DNA from 4 places in the Aliivibrio sp. S10_S31 genome. Region 4 is predicted to be linked to each of the others. Evidence: predicted binding sites of a transcription regulator. Region 4 holds the regulator's gene; each other region holds the start of a gene.
What was found. The regulator PurR, encoded in region 4, represses purine synthesis genes. The targets are predictions, from matches to a motif close to TNANGNAAACGTTTNCNTNA.
Positions count from the first base shown of each region.

Region 1: a site for PurR is predicted at 1,770-1,789, ahead of purE (5-(carboxyamino)imidazole ribonucleotide mutase). Genes of this name have one in related genera too.
Region 2: a site for PurR is predicted at 2,851-2,870, ahead of HC728_RS16525 (uracil-xanthine permease family protein). Genes of this name have one in related genera too.
Region 3: a site for PurR is predicted at 3,321-3,340, ahead of HC728_RS17635 (inosine/guanosine kinase). Genes of this name have one in related genera too.

Region 1 covers NZ_JAAUWR010000020.1:82,886-87,525, reverse strand. Annotated here, with positions in the region: gene HC728_RS16210 (DUF1488 domain-containing protein) at 1-207, opposite strand, end outside; gene aroE (shikimate dehydrogenase) at 207-1,028, opposite strand; gene HC728_RS16200 (Sua5/YciO/YrdC/YwlC family protein) at 1,101-1,658, opposite strand; gene purE (5-(carboxyamino)imidazole ribonucleotide mutase) at 1,858-2,343, shown strand; gene HC728_RS16190 (5-(carboxyamino)imidazole ribonucleotide synthase) at 2,346-3,458, shown strand; gene HC728_RS16185 (type I DNA topoisomerase) at 3,496-4,065, opposite strand; gene HC728_RS16180 (DUF494 family protein) at 4,076-4,549, opposite strand; gene dprA (DNA-processing protein DprA) at 4,552-4,640, opposite strand, start outside.
Region 2 covers NZ_JAAUWR010000021.1:74,187-78,826, reverse strand. Annotated here, with positions in the region: gene HC728_RS16540 (hypothetical protein) at 287-766, opposite strand; gene bioH (pimeloyl-ACP methyl ester esterase BioH) at 793-1,566, opposite strand; gene HC728_RS16530 (ComF family protein) at 1,595-2,314, shown strand; gene HC728_RS16525 (uracil-xanthine permease family protein) at 3,041-4,432, shown strand.
Region 3 covers NZ_JAAUWR010000025.1:25,890-30,529, reverse strand. Annotated here, with positions in the region: gene HC728_RS17655 (GGDEF domain-containing protein) at 1-451, opposite strand, end outside; gene HC728_RS17650 (hypothetical protein) at 777-974, shown strand; gene HC728_RS20345 (CatB-related O-acetyltransferase) at 1,265-1,876, shown strand; gene HC728_RS17640 (GMP reductase) at 1,952-2,995, opposite strand; gene HC728_RS17635 (inosine/guanosine kinase) at 3,456-4,640, shown strand, end outside.
Region 4 covers NZ_JAAUWR010000008.1:97,762-102,401, forward strand. Annotated here, with positions in the region: gene HC728_RS09015 (MGMT family protein) at 1-272, opposite strand, end outside; gene HC728_RS09020 (hypothetical protein) at 381-1,118, shown strand; gene tfoY (DNA transformation protein TfoY) at 1,197-1,784, opposite strand; cyclic di-GMP riboswitch class I at 1,913-1,995, opposite strand; gene purR (HTH-type transcriptional repressor PurR) at 2,260-3,273, opposite strand; gene torD (molecular chaperone TorD) at 3,553-4,200, opposite strand; gene torR (two-component system response regulator TorR) at 4,438-4,640, shown strand, end outside.

The DNA.
Region 1 (4,640 bases), on a different contig from region 4:
AGCTTTCTCTTCTATATCAAAGCGTAACTGGTTAAAAACCTCATTCGCTTTATCATGATGGCAAATAGATTCACCACTTTCTTCTTCAAGCCATGAGAATGAAACTGAACAGTTAATTAAGCTTCCCATTTGTTGTGCTGAAAAACGCACACGCTGCTTTTCTAGTTCTACGGTTAAATCGTCTGAAAAGAGAATCGACTGATTCATTACATACCTTCTAAGTTCTTTCGTAATTCACGCAAAATTTGTTTACTACCTGGACGTAGCCCTCTCCATACAGTAAAGCTTTCTGCAGCCTGACCAACTAGCATTCCTAATCCATCATAAGCTTGGTAAGCATCATTTTCTAATGCCCATTGATTAAAGATGGTTTTACCAGAGCCATACATCATGTCATAGCTAATCGCACCACCTGAGAATATGACAGGATCAATCTGAGGAAGCTCCCCAGATAAGCTTGCTGATGTTGAATTGATAATGACATCAAACCCTTTATTAATATCACTCATCTTTTTTACTTCTATCCTTCCATAAGGAGAAAACAGTTCCGCAAGTTGTTTTGCTTTTTCATAAGTTCGATTAACAAGCGTAATAGAAGCTGGATTTTGTTTTAACAAAGGAAGAATAACGCCACGAGCTGCGCCACCAGCACCAATTAATAAAATGTGTTTATCTTCTAAAGGTACTTGGTACTGCAATAAGTCTTGAACTAACCCTTCGCCATCGGTGTTATCACCTAAAATAATGCCATCATCCAATTTTTTAAGTGTATTTACAGCTCCTGCGAGTTTTGCTCTTTCTGTTAATTGATCAGCAAACTGAAACGCTTCCTCTTTAAAAGGGACTGTTACATTGCAGCCTTTTCCTTGTTGAGAAAAAAACGCTGTTACTGACTCAACAAAACCGTTTATTGGTGCTTCAATTGCTGAATATTCTAAATCCTGCATTGTTTGACGAGCAAATAGGGTATGAATAAAAGGTGATTTGCTGTGTTTAATCGGATTACCAAAAACGGCATACTTGTCCATGTAAAAATATTCCCTGCAATGAAAGAACTAAAATGATGTGAGTAACCTTACCTTAAACCAATCATTGATGCATTACCCCTGACGCAGCGTATTACCTGTTTTCGCATCACGAATTTCAGTAGGTTGAGTCCGATTACCTACTTCACCTTGAAAAATGACCACCCCCGTATCCCCTAGTTGAGCTTCAACTTCAGCGACACTTCGACAAGGCTCCAATCCTGAAAGGTTAGCACTCGTTGAAGTAATAGGTTTACCGAATGCATTACAAATAGCTTTCACTTGAGGATGAGCTGTTACTCTGACAGCAATACTATCAAATTGCCCAGTAACTAAAGGTAATGTGCTTGTTTTAACTGGAACAATCCAAGTCACAGGACCTGGCCATGATGCTTTAATGGTATTTACTTGCTCTTCTGTTAATTGTTCTAAATCGATATAAGGTAATAATTGCTCTATAGATGCAGCAATCAAAATTAATCCTTTTTCTTTTGGTCTCTTTTTTACATCCAATAAATTTAGTAACGCTTGTTCGTTATCAGGATCGCAACCAACACCAAAAACACCTTCGGTCGGATAAGCGATAACATTCCCTTGCTTCAAGGCATCTACGACTTGATTTAGATTCTTCATATTAATACCACTCTCTTCTATATATAGTATCTATTCTATTGATCTACTCAAATCACACAACCGCTTTCCTTTTTTGAATTGTCATCATTCATTAATAAGTTTAGCTTTTCCTTACGCAAACGTTTTCCTTAATAAAAAATAACCGTATAATGCGGATAACTTTTCTATATTGCCAATATCTTTATTTAAGGAGTTCACAATGAAAGTCGGTATTATCATGGGTTCAAAATCAGACTGGCCAACAATGAAACTAGCCGCTGAGATGCTTGACCGCTTTAATGTGCCTTATGAGACAAAAGTGGTTTCTGCTCATAGAACACCTCAGTTACTTGCCGATTATGCAACTCAAGCAAAAGATCGTGGCATCAAAGTAATTATCGCAGGTGCGGGTGGTGCAGCACACCTTCCTGGAATGGCAGCAGCATTCACAAGTGTTCCTGTTTTAGGTGTTCCAGTACAATCTCGTGCACTTAAAGGTATGGATTCATTACTTTCAATTGTACAGATGCCAAAAGGTATTGCTGTTGGTACTCTTGCGATAGGTGAAGCGGGAGCGGCTAATGCGGGTATCCTTGCAGCTCAAATCATTGGAACATCAAACGAAGAAGTAATGGCTGCGGTTGAAGCTTTCCGTAAAGAACAAACTGAAATGGTGTTAGAGAACCCAGATCCATCAGAGGATTAATCATGAATGTTCTTATTTTAGGTTCAGGTCAATTAGCACGAATGATGTCTTTAGCTAGTGCTCCATTAAATATTGATGTGATCGCTTATGATGTTAATAGCCAACAAATTGTACATCCATTAACTCAACAGCCGATTGATTTATCATTAGAACAAGCCATTAAACAAGTCGATGTTATTACGGCTGAGTTTGAACATATTCCTCATCATATTCTAGATATTTGTAGTGTAAGTGGAAAATTTCAACCAACGCCTGATGCAATAAAAGCAGGTGGTGATCGCCGCCTTGAAAAAAAATTATTAGATAACGCGCATGTTGCAAATGCCAAATACCATAATATCAATACTAAACAGGACTTTCTGAATGCCATCGATACCGTAGGGATCCCTATGGTATTGAAGAGTGCGTTAGGCGGTTATGATGGAAAAGGTCAATGGCGCTTAAAAGACGTATCACAAGTTGATTCTATTTGGGAAGAAATGGATGAGTTAATTAAAAGCTCTCCAAATCAAGCAATAGTTGCAGAACAATTTATTCCATTTAACCGTGAAGTTTCACTCATTGGCGCTCGTAATAAAAACGGTCAAATGGTGACTTACCCACTGACTGAAAATGTTCATGTCGATGGTGTTCTTGCTTTATCAACCGCTTTAGAAGGGACAAGTAATTTACAACAACAAGCCGATGAAATGTTTACCGCTATCGCTGATGAACTTAATTATATCGGAGTGCTTGCTATTGAGTTTTTCGATGTAGACGGAAAATTACTTGTAAATGAAATTGCTCCTCGTGTACATAATTCGGGGCACTGGACTCAACAAGGGACCGATATTTGCCAATTTGAAATGCACATTCGAGCGGTATGCAACTTACCATTAACGGGTAATCAATTACTTCGCTCAACTGCGATGATTAATATTTTAGGTGAAGATAGCTTACCAGATGAAATATTAACAATGCCGAATTGCCATATTCATTGGTATGGAAAAGAGAAGCGAGCGGGTAGAAAAATGGGCCATATTAACGTGTGTGCCGACTCCCCTGAAATGCTACAAAAAGAGCTTTCTAAACTTGCAAATATTTTAGATAAACAAGCCTTTAAAGCTCTTTCTTAAATCTCAGGGTATGAGTAACTTAATACTTGTGATTAAGTTACTCTGATTGGCTCTGAACTTCTGCACATTTTTTATCAGCACAGATTAAACGAGTTCCTGCCGCTGTTTCTTTTTTTAAGAGCAACTCAAAACCACATTTTTGGCAACACCCTTGCTGTGGCTCTAAATTAACCGCAAAACGACAAGCAGGGTAGGCATCACACGCGTAAAATGATTTACCAAAACGAGATTGTTTCTCTTGTAAATGTCCTTTATGACAACTAGGGCAAACCGTTTCTGCTTGCGACGACTCTTTCTTTTGTTCTAAAGATTCAATGTGAGTACATGATGGATATGCAGAACAACCGATAAACATTCCATATCGGCCTTGTCTCAACACCAATTCACTTTCACATTGAGGGCATGGGATCCCTAACTCTTTCACTACATGACCATCATTACTTTTTAATGGACGAATATAGTCACATTCAGGGTAATTTTGACAACCTAAAAATGGACCTCTTTTTCCATAACGGATACTTAGTTCACCGTTACATTGAGGGCATATTTCATGCTCTAACGCATGCTCATGCGCTTGAAATAATTCTTTATCAATCTTTCCAGACATTCTCTCAGCCTTAGTGAGTCAAGCCTACATCAGAGGTATACAATAATTCTTCCATCTGTGTATAAGCGCTTTCCTGTCCTGGAACATTAAACAATACCATTAGAACAACCCACTTTAGATCATCTAATGACAGTTCATCCGTTTCTAAAGCCATTACTTGCTCAATTACCATTTCACGAGTTTCGCTAGTAAGTACTTTAATTTGTTCTAAGAAAAGTAAAAAACCACGACATGCCGTATTTATCCCATCAATTTCTTGTTGAGTATAAATTCGCATTGACGTTGACGTTCCTGTTGCAACACGAGCGTGCTCGTCCGTATCTTGTAAACGAGCCAGATCTTCTAACCAATCTAACGCTTTATATACTGCTTCTTGGTGAAAGCCTGCTTTTAGCAATTCATCTTCTAATTTTTCTTGTTCTACATTCAGTTCAACATCACTATGGATATATGTTTCAAATAGATACATCAGAACATCCATCATGGCTAGCCCCTCCGCTTTTTAATGTAACCCCCTGGGACTGCAGCGATGAAACCTTGCAACTCTAATTCAAGTAATTGCATCATGATTTCAT
Region 2 (4,640 bases), on a different contig from region 4:
TGCAATCACAGCGAAAGAGAATGGTTCTCCCCCTTTTATCGTTATTACTATGAGATCGATATAGTTAATACAAGGGGGAGTTAGAGGGGGTTGGTTTGTAACCTTCGTAAAAAAGAGAGGAACAGTATTATGAACGCTGTAATCACAACGATCATCTCTGAAATCTGCAAGGGAGCTTGCGACTAAGCTATGCTCTTGCTCCTCCTGAAGCCTGAGACCTGAATCCTACGCTCTCCCTCGCTCCTCGAGCGAAGCGTACTCGCCTCTCGTCCCTGCTCTTAAACCCTCAAAGCACCGCCAATATATCCGACGGATTATTCGGAACTACCGCCTTATCATAGTGAAAACTTATCACACTACGACGGCGAACCATTCGTCCCATCTCTTCAAGTTTATCTAATAAATTCTTTGGCAAATTAAAACGGATGGTATAACCCGTTCCTTCACCTTGAGCGTAAGTATCCAACGACAACAATCGAGCTAATTTAGCTAAATCATCATCAATATCATACAGAGTGGCGAAATGAGGTTTAGGCTCCTCTTTTTCTTCCATCACATCATAACCAGGGTGATCTGATGGCTCCCAAGCATCCCGCTTATGTTGCTTATCATCACCTTTGATTGCTTTTTCAGATGTGGTTTCGCTCATCTTTGTCGTCGGCGCAACAGGCTTCTTAACACGATTTTCACGTGCTACTTGTTCTGTTGGCAGATTAACAGAAGGTGCGATAAGCGGCACACTGACACTGTTAGGTGAAAAGATCATAAAGCGTTTCCTTAACTAAATAAAAACTAAGCGTGTTGATTTAAAAAAGTGCGTAGCTCAGAAATAAATTCGTCATTATGCGAAATAAAAGGTGCGTGTGATGCTTGCTCAAAAACGATTTTAGCCGAATTCGGCATAAGTTCATCCATATCATGAGCAACTTTAATTGGCACTAATCCATCCAGTCGTCCATACATACGACATACTGGCATCGACAATTGAGATACAGCTTCTCGTAGATCTATATCGGCCAAAATCATTAAACCTGTAGCTAATGCTTGCTGATCAGGCATAGGTCTTGAAAATACAGCCTTTTTTACCAACTTAATGTCTTGCTTAGCATTAGGACTACCCATAGCTTGTAGTGCCATAAAACGCTCAACGGTTAATGTGAAATCGGTTTTTAACTGCTCAGTAAATTGTGATAATACAAGAGGTTTTATGCCTCGCCAGCCTTTCTCTGCTGAAAAACGTGGTGAACTCGCAACGGTAATAAGTTGTGATACTCGCTCGGGAGAAGTTAACGCGGCCTTTGTCGCAATCAATCCCCCTAATGACCAACCTAACCATGCAGCCTTTTTAGGTGCTTGAGCAAGAACTTGTTTTACCATTTCATCAAAATCAGCACTGCCTAACTCTGCACTATGACCATAACCAGATAAATCGACAGTATGCACACGATAATGTTGGCTAAGCTTTTCAGATGTGGTCTGCCACACCGCTCCATTCATTCCCCATCCATGAATGAGAACCAGATCGGAACCTTCGCCTTCCGTTTGCCAATAAAGAGGTGTTGTCATCTACACTGCCTGTTAATGATTAATTAGTATGGGTGGTTTAGTGTTCATCAGGTGGATAAGAAGATCAATACAAAAATTAGGCGTAAGTCATTGTGACTTTTGCTCACAAGCAATGCCACCATCTGAAACCATTTGGTGCCAAGCTTGCTTAGATTTAATCAAAACAGTGCCTCGCTGTCAGCGATGTGGTTTACAAACCGAGCATGAGACCGATGTCTGCGGAGAGTGTCTTTTGCACCCACCACAATGGGACCGCTTATATTGTGTAAGTGATTATTCTGACCCATTACGCGAATACATTAATAAACTTAAATACGCTCAACAGTTCTGGCTTGCCCAAGATTTAGGCGTATTACTCAGTAAGCACATCCCAGAACCAGCGCCTCTCATTCTTCCTGTTCCTCTGCATTGGAAACGATTCTGGTGGCGTTCTTATAATCAAAGTGATCATTTAGGTTGGACATTAGAAAGGGAGATCAATCTTAAGTCGCCCACCACTCATTGTAATAACAAGATATTGAAACGCGTTAAAGCGACAAGGCCTCAACAAGGTTTATCTCGCTCGTTTCGACAAACCAATTTAGTCGGCGCATTTAAAATCACTAAACCAATCAAAGAGAAACACGTAGCTCTTGTTGATGATGTAGTGACAACGGGTGCAACGATTAATCTGTTGTGTGTGGAGTTAAGGAAAGCGGGAGTTGAGCGTATTGATGTGTATACGGTTTGTCGGACGGGGCGGAGTTAGGGGCTAGGGACTATACGCTGTGCTAACTAGAGACTATAGAAGCCTGTATGACTGATGTGGTGATATTTTAGGTTTCAGGACGCTTTGCTTGCAGGATTCAGGGGTGCTCGCTTTTGATCTTCCTGAAACCTGAGTCCTGAACCCTCGCTTTGCTCTTATAGAAGCGAAACTGTCTAGTTAGCGCAGCGTATAGCTTCTAGTTTCAAACGCTGTTAGTACAACGACAAAGAATAGTTCTCCCCCTTTATCGCTATAACTATGAGATCGATATAGTGAACACAAGGGGGAGTTAGAGGGGGTTGGTTATAATGTTTCTTGTTATTCGATTAAACCGAACTTCATCATTTACAACCCCTCCTAGCCTCCCCTTATATTAACAATTTCTGCCAAGTAACATTCTCGAACAAGGGGAGGAACTGTATTGTGATTATAGATACCACAACGATCTCCTTGAACCCAGATCCTCTACCATCTCAAGCAACTTGTTGCGTCTTAAGCGAAGCGCCCTCAAGGCGAAGTCGTCTGCTCTTAAAAACTCAAGCAAACGATTGCTTTTCATTAAATTATCTATAAAATACCGCTCCAATTGATTAAGTATCGAACTTAACAATGCAACCCTATCGAGAAAGGTTCTGATTAACAGCAATCACAGATTGACGCCTTCTCACTTCAAACTCCCATTCAGCGAGATTTGAAGACAACGTTATACAACTAGGAATATCGGCCATGACCGTTAAAAACAGCACCACAAAACCATCAGAATTGATCTATCAATTGGATGATCGTCCACCGCTACCGCACACTTTATTTGCTGCTTTTCAGCACTTATTAGCAATGTTTGTTGCGATTATTACGCCTTCTCTGATCATCTGTCAGACACTTGGTGTTCCAGCGGCTGAAACCAATACCATCATCAGTATGTCTTTATTTGCTTCGGGCATTTCTTCTTTTATTCAAATTAAAACCTTTGGCCCTATCGGTTCTGGCTTACTTTCAGTTCAAGGCACCAGTTTTAATTTCTTAGGCCCAATCATTGGTGCTGGCCTTGCACTAAAAGCCGGTGGAGCTGATGTTCCTACAATGATGGCAGCCATTTTCGGTACCATTCTTGTTGCTTCAACCGCTGAAATTTTCCTATCTCGTGTTCTTGAATACGCTCAAAAAATCATTACTCCATTAGTCTCTGGCATTGTTGTTACCCTAATTGGCCTTACTCTTATTCAAGTCGGTTTAGTGTCTATGGGGGGCGGGTATTCAGCTATGGGCGAAGGCACATTTGGTAGCCTTGATAAACTCGCTCTTGCTGGCACGGTATTACTAATTATTGTGGTATTAAACCGAGCAACTAACCCTTACCTACGTATGGCGTCTATCGTTATCGCCATGACAGTAGGTACGCTAGTGGCGTGGGCGATGGGAATGCTTAATACAGAGATGTCTCATGATGCAGCTCTCATTGCCCTACCTATTCCTATGCAATATGGCTTAGGTTTTGACTGGTCTCTGTTTATTCCTTTGGTGCTTATCTTCTTAATCACGGCACTAGAAGCCATTGGTGATATTACTGCGACATCAGAAGTATCAGGCCAACCAGTGAAAGGACCGGTTTATATGAAGCGCATTAAAGGCGGTGTATTAGCTGATGGTATTAACTCGGCAATCGCTGCAGCATTTAACAGCTTCCCTAACTCAACGTTTAGCCAAAACAATGGCGTAATTCTATTAACGGGTGTAGCAAGCCGTTATGTGGGTTATTTCATCGCAGGTATGCTAGTTCTTCTTGGTTTATTCCCAGGGGTAGCAAGCATGGTGCAGATCATTCCTGAGCCTGTGCTTGGTGGTGCGACTATTGTGATGTTCGGTACGATTGCGGCTGCTGGTGTGCGTATTATCTCTCGTGTTGAACTAGATCGTCGTGCCATTCTAATCATGGCAATGTCTTTCTCTATGGGTCTTGGCTTAGCTCAAAAACCTGAAATTCTTCAGTTCATGCCTGAGATGATTAAAAACATTTTCTCATCAGGTGTAACTGCAGGTGGTGTAACTGCGATTATCTTAAATATCGTATTGCCGTATGCAGAAGTGAAAGAAGAAGCAAAACAAGATGTGGTTGTTTAAATAAAGGGACTAGGAGCAAGTTCGCTTCGCTCTAGGGACGAGTAAAAACGAAAAAGACCGCAGATGATTATTATCTGCGGTCTTTTTTATTTTTTTACTAGGAACGATACGCTGCGCTAACTAGAGACTATAAGAGCAAGCATGGTTGATGTGGTGAGTTTTTAGGTTTCAGGGCGCGACGCTTGCAGGTTTCAGGTGTACTCGCTTT
Region 3 (4,640 bases), on a different contig from region 4:
CAATAATATTATCGTCTTCTCTTGTTTTATAAAATTGTTCATAATTATCCCTGATAGGATCCAAATGAACATAATTAGATGGATTTTGAAAAACAGCAATTGTCCATAAATTATCTCCGATTAACTTTTCTAATTCGGTCCTTAACTTATAAATACCCTCGGAAAGAACTTTTACCTTTGTATCTCGTATGACAACAACAGATACATCACTCCTAAAGTACTTACCTTCATCTAAATTGATGGTTTTTGCATTATTATAATAAGAAGAAAATCGGCGACTAATGGAGTAAACATTTTTATAATCATCGACTACCCCTCGTTCTAACTGATTAATTGAAATTACATTAAAGAAAAAGTAGCAAACCAAAAAGAAACAAAAAAGCAGAGCCCATATCTTAGAAAAGATAAAAGCGTGTCTTTTTAGCTGTAGCAACATTAACTCTCTTAGCATCGTCATTCTTAAAGTAATAAAAGCTGCGGAATATATATCAACAAAAAAAGTAATCAACCTTTGTTTTTCATATAGTGAGACATTGTCTCTAATTGAAGAAAAGGCATCATAATGATCCGCAAAACCATTCAGCAATCAAATGTAAATTCTCCATACATTCAACAAAACTCCATTTTGAAACAAAACTTATTATATAAATTGATTAAAATGTCTTTCAAATAACAAGAAACAATAAACCATGTTTTTATGTGATCTATGTTAACTTTTATCCACTAGATGTATGCTAGGGTTTTACTGTTTTGTTATCAAAAGGAGTGAAATTAGTATGAAACCTGAATTTGTTTTTAAAGTACCTGAGGAGTTTGGTGCTACAGGTTTAGCAACAGCAGAGAAAGAAGCAGAAGCTTTATATTCTGAGTTACTAGGTAAAGGTGCAAGAAACATGACGGAAGTGAAAATAGAATTGAAAGATTCTAACGTCATTGGCAGTTGGGTTATTGATGGTGAAAGATACTTTGTATAACTAACTTTCACCCCTAATAGAATGAGCCTATTGTCTGATAGGTTCATCTGTTTTTTAAATCTCACACCAATACCGCTACACACATTATTGTTCCTTCATCCCTCACATTTCAGATGTTTTTTATAATTTTATTTTAACAATGCCATTAATCATAATATAATGTGAAGCACCTCGCATAATTGACTTTATATATGTTTAAACGTGTAACATTTGGTTTCAGAATAAGAAAACAACTTAAAAACAATAGAGTAACTCTTCCACCGAAATTATCTCTATTCCAAAGAGTTAGATTGCCATCCTCGTTAAAAATAGAAGAAAACGTTGCGTTTCGTGCCGGCTATTTATTATGGAGCATGGGAGCATACTCATATAGCTATAGTCAACTTGAAAGAAATACAATCGTTGGACGTTACTGCTCAATCGCTAAAGATGTGACTATTTTAGGCTACCAACACCCTCTACATCGTTTTACGACAAGTACTGTAACCTATTCTAATGATGAGTTTGCACTATCTGGTTTACAACAAGGGTCATTAAAAGAAAATAAAGACTACGTTCCACAACCCATCATCATTAAAAATGACGTTTGGATTGGAGCTAACGTAGTACTAAAACCAGGCATTACAATTGGTAATGGCGCTGTTATTGCCGCTAATGCAGTCGTAACTAAAGATGTTCCTGATTACGCTATTGTTGGCGGGATCCCAAGTAAACTTATAAAGTACCGTTTCAAAGAAGAAGTGATTAACAACTTATTAGATATAAAATGGTGGGAATATGACTTTTTAGACTTCCAATCTATCCCATTAGATTCTGATATTAATGATTTTATTCAAGATTTTAAACAGTTAGTTGATAGTAATAGCATCAAAAAATACCATCCAAAAACGTTTACCATATAATTTTATTCTACGTACACAAAAAAGGGCCGCAAACTGCGACCCTAAATTATTCATTATTTCAGAAAAAGTAAGTTATCATTCTTTACCGAAAACGTTGTTCTCTTGCTCTTGTACTCGGATGAAAGTAGTACGCTTAGTTAGCTCTTTAAGCTGCGCTGCGCCTACGTATGTACACGTTGAACGTACACCACCAAGGATGTCAGAAATCGTATTATGAACTGAACCACGGAATGGTAATAGAACAGTTTTACCTTCAGCAGCACGGTACTTAGCAACACCACCTGAGTGCTTGTCCATCGCACTTTGTGAAGACATTCCGTAGAATTTCATGAATTGCTTACCGTCTTGCTCAATAACTTCACCGCCCGATTCTTCGTGACCAGCTAGCATACCACCAAGCATAACGAAATCAGCACCGCCGCCGAACGCTTTAGAAACATCACCAGCACATGAACAACCGCCATCACCGATAATACGACCACCAAGACCGTGAGCAGCATCAGCACATTCGATAATTGCAGAAAGTTGTGGGTAACCAACACCTGTTTTAACACGTGTAGTACATACTGAACCTGGGCCAATACCTACCTTAACAATATCCGCACCAGCAAGAATAAGCTCTTCAACCATATCACCAGTAACAACGTTACCTGCAGAAATCACTTTATCAGGAAATTCAGCACGTACTTTTTCAACATACTGTACTAAATGCTCAGAGTAACCGTTTGCTATATCAATACAAATAAAGATCAAGTCATCCGTCAATGCCATGATGTCTTTAGTTTTTTGGAAATCAGCTTCTGAAGTACCAGTAGAAACCATTGCGTTTTTAAGAACAGATGCATCGTTCTCTTTAATAAACTCAGCCCAATCAGCAACAGTGTAGTGCTTATGTACAGCAGTCATTACACCATGCTCAGATAATGCTTTCGCCATTGCAAAGCTACCTACAGAATCCATGTTAGCTGCAATTACAGGTGTACCAGACCATTGACGTCCGCTATGTTTGAATGTAAAATCGCGGGTTAATTCAACCTGAGAGCGACTTTTCAGCGTTGAACGCTTAGGACGAAACAGTACATCTTTGAAGCCTAACTTTAATTCTTGTTCGATACGCATGATAAATTCCTCGTCTTATCGATAAGGCTCTACTATCTCTTGTTGCCTTTGGCAGAAGGCAGTTAACAAACCAAGATAGCAGGCACAAAAAAACCGGGGCGCTGGCAGGCGCTCCGGTTTTCAGTATTATAGGCCCAGAAACCTTTTTAGCAAGTCTGATAATTCTATTTTTTTTGTGATACCATTGATTAAAGTACAAACAAAAAGCACTTACCAGTTAATTTCACTTTTTTAAAAAAATATGTAGATAATTACTCTATATTTCTTTCAATTCTTAGATTTTTATAAAGACACCTAATTAGCACCCAACCGTAACTTTCTTCAAACAAGTAAACGTTTGCTATTATCAGTTAATATCCAAGACGATCAACTTCTCATTTTTTTACTATTTTCATGAATGGATATCGAATTTAATGTGATATACTCACGGAAAATTCACTCATTAACTGATCTTTAATACATGAAGTTTCCTGGCCAACGTAAGTCTAAACACTATTTTCCAGTTCACACTCGCGATCCTCTAGTGAATCAAATCAACCAAACGCCTAAACTTGAACGCACTCATCTTATCGGTGTTGGTCAAACAATCGTAGATATCGAAGCAAAAGTAGATGATGACTTCCTAAACCGTCATCAATTAAGTAAAGGTCATTCACTAGTTCTTGAAGAATCAAAAGCTGAAGCTTTATATAAAGAACTATTTGAAAGAAACTTGATCAGTCATGAGTATCCTGGCGATACTATTGGTAACACTCTTCATAACTATTCTGTTCTTGCTGATAGCAAATCTATTCTTTTAGGTGTTATGAGCGAAGACATCAAAATCGGCTCTTACGCTTATCGTTACTTATGTAACACAACAAGCCGTATGGATTTAGACTACCTACAGCCAGTTCAAGGCCCTATTGGTCGTTGTTACACATTAATTTCAGAAGACGGTGAACGTACGTTTGCTATCAATGAAGGTGACATGAACCAACTGTGCCCTACTCATGTTCCAGAGCATATTTTCGAAAAAGCATCAGCATTAGTGATTTCTTCTTACCTTGTTCGTGGTAAAGAAGGCGATCCTATGATGGACGCAGTACGTAAAGCTATCGATTGTGCAAAATCTCATAACGTTCCAGTGGTTCTTACTTTAGGTACTAAATACGTTATTGAAGGTAAAGCAGAATGGTGGCAAACCTTCTTAAAAGAAAACGTGACTGTTGTTGCAATGAATGAAGAAGAAGCAGAAGCATTAACTGGTGAAAAAGATCCTCTACTAGCGGCAGATAAAGCTCTTGAGTGGGTTGATCTAGTTCTTTGTACTGCAGGCCCTATCGGTCTATACATGGCTGGTTTCACAGAAGAAAGTATTAAACGCGAAACAAGTAAGCCCCTTCTACCGGGTAACATTCCTGAATTTAACCGCTTCGAATACAGTCGTCCAATGGTTAAAGCATTATGTAAAAAACCAATTAAAGTATCTTCTCACATTGCTCCATACATGGGCGGCCCTGTTGAGATTAAAAATACGAATGGTGCTGGTGATGCTGCATTATCAGCTTTATTGCATGATATGGCTGCAAACTTCTACCATAAAGAGAATGTGCCAAATTCAAGCAAACATGATGCTGAGTATTTAACCTATTCTTCTTTCTCT
Region 4 (4,640 bases):
ATTTTTCCATCATCCCTTATTGTTAATCCTTCCTTTTCTAGTGCCTTACGCTGACGAATAAAATTATCTCCTGATAATGAAATTTTTCCCTGTGAACTAACAACTCTAAACCATGGTAAAGAAGTATCTTCAGGAAGACGAGATAGTATTTTACCTACATGTCTTGAATGATTTGGATAACCTGCAAGTTTAGCTAGTTGCCCATAGCTGATAATTCGTCCGAATGGAATTTGGGTTAAGTTTAAATAAATGCTCTGCGTGAATTCGTTCATAAACAAACCCTTAATAAAAAAGTGAAGTGGGTCAGTGATAAAGATGATTAATAACGCTACACTGGAATAATAACAAAGTGAACAACTCTGATCCATGGAGGGAAAGCGATGTTTCTAGCAGTGTTATCGATCATTTTAAGTTTTGTTTTAGTTATTGTTGGCGTTTTAGCATTTGGTGTTAGTGGGGGAGAGCTACCATTATTGGCTTTGGCGATACCTATTTTATGGTTGATCCCTCAAGGAGGGGTTGCTACTTGGGTATTGTTAATTGGCTTATCATTATTTGGTTTTACACTTCAATACCAACCAATGCCATTATCTATTTCTGTTTGGACTTTGTTTCCATTATTAATGGTGATCTTTTCACACCGTAAAAGCATACACTTAATCGTATTTATTGCTGCTGTTGTTATTGCGATGCAAGCTGGGATCATGGCTTTACAATATGAAGAAAAATTAACTGGAAGTGCGTGGGCTACATTGACTCAAATTGTATGTGTCATATTAGTTTGGATTGCGGCAAGAAGTTGGAAACCAGTTAATCGAAATGCGTGGTGGCCATTAGTTCTTGTTATTCCTTTATGGATTGGAGGTTTACAACATGCAGCCTTGGTAGCATTGTCGATTACAGGGCTGATTGTGTGTTTACAAAGTATCGGAAGATCAAAGTATAGAAATTGGTTACCTATGCTATCTTGGCTTTTACCTGTTATTGGTTTTTCTACATTAATTATTTCGCCAAAGTTTGAAGTACCAAATTCAATTATGGTTTCTTGGCTAATGATATTATTAATTGGTTGGATTACTGATTTTATGATGCAAGTAGATGAAGAACCAGTCGATTAAGGCTGATAGTAGTGATTATGTTGTATTCTATGCGTTATAGAATACAACATAATAAAAATGAATCTAAAACAATATTAATTATAGCTGTTTTCTTAATTCATTACGTGTTTCTGCAGAAATTACAGACCAGTGCATTCCTTTTATAGCCCCTTCTAAAGACCATAATAATTCATCACTTACTGAACTTGAATGTGTTTGCTGTATTGCTTTATAAGCATTAACAGAGCCCGTGTTTTTCAGTTCTTCAACTGTTGTAATTCCTGCTTTTTTCAGCATTCTTTCTGTTGCAAGTCGTAAGTTAGGTAAATCTTTAATACGAGAAGGACCTGCTGATTTTTGTTTTTCTTTATCTTTTTTCGCTACATCTAAAGCAACAACCGCTTGAATCAAAATTGAATCTGGTTCATCCCAACATTCAGGAGATATAGCAAAATATTTTGTTACAACTGGGAATCCACGTTTTTTATAAACGTATGGTTCAAAGCCTTGTTCTTTAAATAAATTAATTGTTTCGTCACTTGCTCTTAAATGAAGCTTATCTTGAACTACAAGAGCAAACATGGTGTCGTCAATGAAGATTCCAAATCCCCCAAACATAGAGCGAGAAGTGATCTTTCCTAGTGAAGATAGTAGACGAAGTGAGTCTTTTAATACTGGTTTATCCATTGCAATAATTCTCGGTTAGTAAGTCTATGTCACTAAACAACTGAGCCCGAGGAAATAGTAGCAAGTTGAAAACTAAGTATTGTTATTTTAACGTAAAAATTAACAAGGGATAGAATCGACCACTTGCCGTCGGCAACCCCGCTACCTTATATAAATACTTAGGCCGGAAGCTTTGCGTCCTACATTTTCATGTAGTTTGCCATGTTCGTGACAAGATTGATGATATAGCAATCAATAAGAAATGTTGGAACAGAAAATTCATAAATGTGATATTAGTTCCAAAATATTTCATCGAAATTTGTTAGGTCGGTTCAACTTTTCTCTTATTTAATACTTTTAATATTGATATTTATAAAAATTCAGAGATCGATAGTCAGTATTTATAGGTTTTTTATTATTGAGAATTAAGATTGAGTTTAGTAAGCATAAAAAAACCATGCTCGTTGGCATGGTTTTTATTATGAAGTCAGGCAAATTATTTAAGGCGATTTAAAACACTGCTACGTGTAACAACCTCTGGTTGCATTTCGAATATACGTCTTTCATGATCTTTATCTTTAATTCGTTCCAACAAAATCTCAACCGCTGTTTTACCTACACGGCGTTTAGGTTGATGGATCGTTGTTAATGGTGGTGAGAAATACGCAGACAATTCAATATTGTCATAACCGATAACTGAAATATCTTCAGGTACACGTAAGCCTGATTGTTGAATCTTACTAATTGCAGCTAATGCCATAATGTCATTAAAACAGAATAGTGCAGTAGGGCGTTTGCTTTCTTCAATAGAAAGAATTTTGTCAACCGCCTTAGATGCAGACGCACACTCAAAATCACCTTCTAGAATCCATTCTGGATTAAAAGATAAATTTGCATCAGCATGAGCTCTTTCAAAACCTCGAACTCGTTCTTTACAAGTCACTTTATCAGCTTGACCTGTGATACATGCAATATGAGTGTGACCATTTTCAATAAGATGCTTCGTCGCTAAGTAACCGCCTTCTTCTGAATTATCAATGATCTTGTCTGTACGCGGGCTATCAGGACCCCAGTCCATAATAACCATTGGTAGCTCGGTGTTTTTTTCAAGTAAGGTCAGTAATTGTTCATTTAAATCTGAACACATTACAAGTAGGCCATCTACTCGTTTTTCCGCCAACATTCTTAAATAGTGTTTTTGTTTTTCTAGGTCGCCTTCAGTATTACACATGAATAGTGTGTAACCTTGCTTGTAACAATAGTTTTCAACACCATGCATTACTTCTGCAAAAAATGGGTTAAATGATTGTGTTACTAACATACCAATAGTACGTGTTGTATTACACTTTAAGCTGCGTGCTACCGCACTTGGAGCATAGTTTAATTCTTCAACTGCTTCCCAAACACGTTTTTGTGTTGCTTCAGCAACAAAGCGCGTTTTATTTATCACGTGAGAAACGGTGGTTGTTGAAACTGCTGCCAGCTTCGCCACATCTTTAATAGTAGCCATATATAAACCTTATAATAGGTAATAAGGGGCTATTTATTTTCCAACAAAAAAGGTGTAGCTCTAAACTAGAAGAACTGATGGAAGATAAATAGGCCCTGGTTAAAAATGAAAAAAACCGCGTAAAATGCGGTTTTCATTTCAATACAAATTTTATCGTTTGCGATCACATTTTATCTTTAAAGCATAGTGCAAACAATTACTGATTTAATAAATTTTGATATTGCTTTTGATTTATATCACATATTTTTTAACATAAATAATAAAAGCAATTATCTTATATTATTCGCCAGCAAGAAATTTCACATCTAGCTTTAGGAATGTAACAAGTAAGCCTGTTACTGCAGCATAGAAACCAAATTTATCTCTTTCGATGCAAATTTCATTAAATCGAGGTGTCCAACTTAACAGTTGCTCATTAATAAAGGTTAGTTGAGCATTCATATAAGTTTCAAATTCATCTTCAGAAGCTTGCTGATTTGTCATCACAATTAAATTACCTAAAAAATCTAATTCAATGGCAATGTGGTCAGCAGGCTCATTAAATTCAGCTTTTTGTGCAATATTGTATTTTGTAAGCCATTCACGCATATCTTGAGCAGGTTTTGCGTTTAGTAAACCTGATTTATCAAGATACATAGAAGCGTACGGTAGCGCACTACTTTTATCTGAGCCTAAAAAGGCATCACAAAAATCAGCAGAAAGTTCAAGTTGTGCATCTTCACGACCTTGCACGGCATTTAATTTTTCAATTAATGCATTAACTGAATCACTTAGTTCTGGTGTTTCAGCTAAATTAGATAGAAAAGTACGTACTTCAAAACTGCCATATTGCTCAAGTTGTTCTGTCGTTAATTCTGCTGATAATAGGCTAGATAGCCACCAGTATATTTCAGCGCGTTGCTCATTAAACGCAGTAAGTTCGTTCATTTATCTTATGCTCCAAAAAAATTATTCCTAAATTGTACTGGATAAGTATGAAAAGGAATAGCACCTATCATTAACAGGGTGTATAAAGATGTTTGTAAAGGTTAAAGCTCAATTTTTATTAATAATTGTTTTGAATCAAATAAAATACAGAAATATCAATTGAGAATTGGCATTATTACAGATTATGAATAGAATAAGATAAGAACTATCCAAATAACCAAAAATAAAGAGAAGATTATGAGCTATCACATTTTAGTTGTTGAAGACGAAGTGGTAACTCGCTCTAAACTTGTAGGCTACTTTGAAGCCGAGGGATATCAAGTGAGCGAGGCTGAAACAGGTGCAGAAATGCGTTCTATTTTAGCTGAACAAAAAGTTGATTTAATTATGCTTGATATAAACCTACCAGGAGAGGACGGTTTATTGTTGGCGCGTGAATT